Regions from separate parts of the Priestia sp. 40 genome, predicted to be linked through region 2. Evidence: riboswitches for the same ligand, from Rfam matches in the RefSeq annotation. Region 2 holds a riboswitch; the other holds the start of a gene.
What was found. A riboswitch is a leader RNA that binds a small molecule or an ion and turns the genes downstream of it on or off. The one in region 2 is predicted to bind preQ1.

Region 1 (3,122 bases), on a different contig from region 2:
CCGAGCAACACAATGAAGCTAATGATAAATAGTCCGTATCTCTTCAATGAAATCTCCCCCTTGGTTTATATACGATTTCACACCCTTTAAGTTCCACTATTTAACAAATAGCTTTCTATTATTCTCGCTTCAAAGATCCTCCAAAAGAAAATTGATGGTAGTCATCAAGTTCATTCCAATATCCTATGCACTTTACGTCAGGCTCATCAATAGCTAACGCTTCTTTATTAGTTCCTTTATAAGGAAGAAATGCAGTTAACTTTACCTTTTGTTTTGGCTTAATATTTAACTTATTGCCTTCTGCCAACACCTTAAATTCATTGTCAGAATAACCGTTTTTCATTTTTAAAGGATAGGATAAAAAGACATTATTTTGTTTGATGGTCAAATCGCTCTTGTTTACTAATTCCATTTCATATGAAATCCCTTGCTTCATCTTTTGTTCTTTGATGACGTTAATATGGATCTTTTCTAGCTCTTGTAAAGGAGCTTTGCCTTCTTCTTTTGAACATCCGGAAAACACGATGGCTAACGCTAATAAAACAAGAAGTCCTAACTTTCTGCTCAAAAAATAATCCCCTCTCTCGTAACAAAAATCACCTTACAATTATAACTCAAAATAGTAATTTAATGGTAAAAACACACAATTAAAAAAGCAAACCGTCATCGGTCTGCTTTTTTAATTGCTACGCATAGGTAATGTGTTGTTGTGCGAAAAACTTTTCGATAAGGAGTTTGCCAACCATATGTATATCGTAACAAAAGAAAAAAGTATGCGCTGTGAGATTTGTCACTCCTTCTTTCAAAATAATTTAATCGGCTATTTCCTTACGCAAAAAGAGCAGAACGCAAACGCGACCTGCTCTTTTTACATGCTAGATATGGGTAATTTGTCCATGCGTGAAAAGCTCTTCAATAATAAGGGGTTTATCACTACACTTATAGAATAACAAAGAAAAAAAGATGTGGCTGTGAGATTTATCACAGCCATATCTTTTTATCCAACTAGCTTATTAAATTGTACACGTTTATTAATTGCCGCCATAATTGGTGCTCCAACAAGCATAACCACAAACTCACCAACAGCTGTTGTTAACCATGTAAAGAAAAATGGTAAATCAAATGCTAGGTGAAGTTCAAACGCAATAATAAACATCGTAAATGTAAATACAAGTGTATTAACAAGCATACGAGCCCACATATTTTTAATGTAGCGCATAGAAACAATGGTAATGAGTAATGATAGTACGGATTGTCCTACCCCAAACACCAGGTCATAAGCGACCATTGGTGAAAAAAACAAATTCGTCAGAAATACCCCTAGTACAATGCCGTACACGTACTTTTTATTAAATACAATCAAATGATTGAACATTTCTGATATACGAAATTGGATATTGGTGAAGCCAAACGGCTGAATTAGCATGCTGACAGCAATATACATAGCAGCTAAAAGACCGTTGACGCAAAGTGTTCTTATATTCATCTTACTATTCTCTCCTTAGTTTTTTAACGTGGGATGGTTACGAACCACGTAAACACTCAAAGAATCATACAGCAAGCTTAAGCTTTCGTCAATCGAGCTGTTTACAAACTACTGCTGCTTTCATGTCTTCCATATTGACTGCTCTTTTTTCTTACTTTCCCTTAGTATAAAATAGAAGACGTACCAGTATACATAGGTGACATAAAGTAGTTAACCCTTTTGATTTGAAATACGAAAGGATTTGTAGCGATGTTAGATAATACAGATAAACGCATACTAGAAGAGCTATCAAAAAATGGACGTATAAAGATGAAAGAATTAGGAGAAAAAGTGCATTTAACCGGACAAGCCGCTTCTGCTAGAGTATTAAAGTTAGAAGATGAAGGCATTATCAAAGGCTATACAATTAACATTGATGAACGGAAACTTGGCTACACCACCCATGCATTTTTAAATATCTATACGCAGAGCATTCATCACCACCCCTACCTTACATTTTTAGAAAGTCAGCAGGAGTACGTTATCAACAACTTTAAAATCAGCGGTGATGGTTGCTACTTACTAGAATGCAAATTTCATTCAAATGAAGAATTAAATGATTTTTTGACAGAGCTAAATCAGCATGTCAATTACAAACTTTCAATCGTCATTAACCAATAATTTTTTTAAAAATAAAGGTATATTAATTTATGAAAATGGCAATTCTAATAACGTATTCCCCCTATTCCAATAAATTTGAAAATCCTTTGCGCCGTCGCAAAGGATTCTTTTTTTATGTAGGAAACCGCCTTCTATTTTTTGAAAAGTTGAACATCTCTCATAGCGTTGACATAGCGGTCAGAGGTTTATATAATCGGTGACATCGAAGCATAGAAACGCAGACTCAAGACATATACACGTATCGTAATTCTTCGTCTTAGAAGTTGATCAGTTTTATAACTAGACAATTTCTAAGACGTTTTTTATTTTATCATTTGTGAAACACTAGTAAAAACAAGATTCCACATGAAAATATCCTAATGATCAGGGAGGTTTGCATATTGAAAACAATCTATAAAGACATCATTTTAATTATTGCCGGAGCGCTTTTAGTTGCTGCATCGATTGATTTTTTTGTCATTCCAAATAAATTAGGTGACGGAAGTACGGTTGGTATTGCTCTTGTTTTATATTATTTGTTTCATATACCTACAAGTATCAGCACATTTCTTGTGAACCTTGTATTCATTGCCTTAGCTTATAAATTTCTAACTAAAAAAACCATTCTTTATACGATTCTAGGAGCTGTCATGACGTCCGTTTTCCTCGGCTTAGTCAGTTATATTCCCTTTCACGTTCACGACATGATTTTAGGAATTGTATTCGGCGCCTTACTCATGGGAACAGGACTGGCTCTTATTTTTATCGCGGATGGATCTACCGGTGGAACAACTCTTTTAGCTTATTTATTAAACTACACAAAAGGCTATAATATCTCGAAAAGCATGTTCTACATGGACAGCGTCATTATCTTAGCATCGATTTTTGCCATTGGCGTCAACAATACACTCTATACTTTTATATTCGTCTATCTTTGTGCCAAAATCGTCGACATCGTTATCGAAGGTTTCCACAACAAAAAAGCAATGACCATTAT
Region 2 (3,122 bases):
TGTAAAAGCTGAATCACACCAGCTGCAGGAATAATCACAGCCTGCGGTACGAACAAACATCGTCTTACGCCCTACAACCATCCCTTCTCCTTGAATCGTTGGTCCGAATATTTCAAGTACTGGAATTGTATTAGCCACGTTTTTTCACCTTCTTTGGGCGGTAAACTACGTAACTTGTCGGTGTTTCCCGCACGAATACTTGTACGCAAGAAGGCTTATTTGGTAGTGTGTCTAGATATTCTTGAACCAACTCATAAATTTTACGAGCAACAACTTCAGTTGTAGGAAAATCATTTGGATTTTCTTCGTTAAAGATAGAATGATCGTTCAATAATGTATGATCAAATTGACCAGAAACAATTTTTTTCAATAGCGCAAAGTTTACTAAAAAGCCCGCTTCGTCTAATGTATCTCCGGCAACAGTTAGATTTACAAAGTACGTATGTCCATGAACTTGACGGCATTTTCCTGCTTCTGTGTGAGGAACAAAATGTGCCGCAGCAAACTGCATATCTTTGTTCAGTTCATATTCATAGTCATGGAGTACTTGAGGATACATTTGTTGCAGCATTATTTCTCTCCTCCTTCTTTTGTTTGCAGATATTGATCTAACCCACGCTTTCGTAATTGACATGCGGGACATTCACCGCATCCGTCAGCAACAATACCGTTGTAGCACGTTAATGTTTTTTTACGCACATATTCAAGCGCTCCTAGCTCATCCGCTAACGCCCACGTTTCTGCTTTATCAATCCACATAAGCGGCGTGTGAATCACAAAATCGAAGTCCATTGATAAATTAAGCGTGACGTTTAACGATTTCACAAATACATCTCGACAGTCTGGATATCCCGAAAAATCAGTTTCACAAACGCCTGTTACGATATGACGGCCTCCGCTGTTTTTAGCCAGTACGGCTGCAAATGATAAAAATAACAGATTGCGGCCATCCACAAACGTTGTAGGCAACTCTCCTTCTTTTTGCTCGATCTCAATATCATCTCGCGTTAAGGCATTTGGTGCTAATTGATTTAAAAGTGACATATCTAGGACGGTATGCTTCACACCTAAATCAGCTGCGATAGCTTTTGCTACCTCTATCTCTTGACTATGACGCTGACCGTATTGGAAAGTAACCGTTTCTACTTCTTTAAAGTTTTTCAAAGCCCAAAATAGACATGTTGTACTATCTTGACCTCCGCTAAATACAACAATCGCTTTTTCATTTTTCATCATTATTGTTCGTCTCCTTTTTGATTGAAATCAAAAGAAGAAGAAACTTTATTGAACCGTTCGTTCCCTTTGTGACTAATTTTATAACACAAAAAAGAGACTGCTCTTTTCCAGCAATCTCCCTAAAAAGCAACTAAGATACACGTCCTTACCAAACACGTCAAAAAGACGTGTTAATAGAAAAGCACGTGAAAGAAGACACGCTAAAACCGTGTCTTTTGTCATCAACGATGATCTTAGTTTTTTATAGAGGGAGTTTTCGAACCTCTCCCGTACATATACAAACGTGTACGGCGTTTCTTCTTGAATTGTCATCGTATACTATACCACATGCGTATAAATAATGCTATGTTTGTTGGCTTCTATCGCCTTTAGCTGCCTTATTTTTCTTTATATAAGAAAGCGCAATAAATAACAACGGAAAACAGACGCTTAGTACAAGTAAATAAAACGGCCAGTAATATTTTTCAAAATAATTGAAGTATGCTGTATTTGGAATAATGTAATACGCCACGCCTGTAATGATTAGACCTAAAGGAAAGCTTAAAAAATTGCGCACCCGTAAATTACATAATTGGACGATACTTAACTGAATAGCATAGAACACAATGACAACTTTAAAAAAGATAGATAACATCCAAATAATAGCTACTAATACTTCAACGTGCTGAATCGTTGCACCTAACGAAATCATTTTTCCTAATAAATAAACTGGGTAGCTGTGCATTGATGCAATATTCGCGCCAAGAGCTAATATACAAGCCGCAACTGCAATCGTAATCGTCAAACCCGATGCCACAGTACCAATTACAATCATTCTTTTTACCTTTTTGCCATCTTTTATATGAGGCGTAATCATTAGCACAAAAATCAATTCCATAAACGGATTTCCTAAGAAATACGTGGTCCCTAACACTAAATCATCCATGCGGAATTCAAACAAAGGGTAAAGACGATCCAGTTTCATCTGAGGAATATTTAACGAAATTAACAATAAAAAAGGTACGACGATCCACGGTAAAAAGATTTCCGCGGTTCTCGCTATCACTTCAATACCTAGATACCCTCCGTATATAACAGCTAAAAGAACAAGAGCATGAATCCACGTAGGCAGCGTTTCAGGGACAATTTGCGTCGTCATAAATGTACTGATATCTCGAAGGGAAAACGTAGATTGAATGAACATAAAAAAAATGTAAATAAGAGAAATACACGCTCCGGCGTAAGGACCTAGCGCCTTTTTAGCTATTTCAATGAACGTTTGCTGAGGGTAACGGTGCATCAGCCATAACAACACCGCAACAATTAAAAGGGCTAAGCCAATAGCAAGTACGCTACATACCCAGGCATTTTGTCTATTCGTTTCTAATAACGTAGCTGGAACTGCCAAAATAGCGCTTCCGATACAAAAAAAATAAATGAGAAAAAGAAGTTGTTTCGGAGTAATAAATTCTTTTATTTGCATCATACACCCCTTCTCTCCTACATGCTCACGTGAATAACAGATGATGAACGGTTCTAGTAAGAGGCTTAATTAGTGCCTCTAAAAAGTACAGAGGCGTAGGAACTTCTTTACGGAGTGTAATCGCTCCCCAAAAGAATAGACCCAAACCTATGAGACAAAGGTAGACGACTATTTCACGGTAATACTTTTCCTTTCGGAAGTTGATCATGATTTTTTTAGTCAAATAAGCAAGCAGTACGAGTAAGGCGATAAATCCCTCCATTTTCTTTCTCCTTAATGCTTCATTTGCTTCATGTATGAGTTATTTAACGTGCCTAAGCGACGGATTTGAACTTTTGCATCTAAATCGACGGTTAAATCCTCTGCGTAAATTCTGTTCCAGTCTCTTTTCATTTTGTACCATCTCTTTACATCTTGTCTGTAA

Region 1: linked by a shared signal. The riboswitch ahead of ACO1DI_RS17215 (QueT transporter family protein) and the one ahead of queC (7-cyano-7-deazaguanine synthase QueC) in region 2 are both predicted to bind preQ1.

Annotation. Positions count from the first base shown of each region.
Region 1 is NZ_JBMPZA010000015.1:455,382-458,503, forward strand. Features, by position in the region: gene ACO1DI_RS17205 (hypothetical protein) at 1-47, opposite strand, end outside; gene ACO1DI_RS17210 (hypothetical protein) at 119-568, opposite strand; gene ACO1DI_RS17215 (QueT transporter family protein) at 998-1,486, opposite strand; PreQ1 riboswitch class I at 1,496-1,540, opposite strand; gene ACO1DI_RS17220 (Lrp/AsnC family transcriptional regulator) at 1,736-2,146, shown strand; gene ACO1DI_RS17225 (YitT family protein) at 2,527-3,122, shown strand, end outside.
Region 2 is NZ_JBMPZA010000017.1:282,553-285,674, forward strand. Features, by position in the region: gene queE (7-carboxy-7-deazaguanine synthase QueE) at 1-138, opposite strand, end outside; gene queD (6-carboxytetrahydropterin synthase QueD) at 131-571, opposite strand; gene queC (7-cyano-7-deazaguanine synthase QueC) at 571-1,236, opposite strand; PreQ1 riboswitch class I at 1,464-1,507, opposite strand; gene ACO1DI_RS21190 (GerAB/ArcD/ProY family transporter) at 1,580-2,701, opposite strand; gene ACO1DI_RS21195 (hypothetical protein) at 2,724-2,960, opposite strand; gene ACO1DI_RS21200 (Ger(x)C family spore germination protein) at 2,972-3,122, opposite strand, start outside.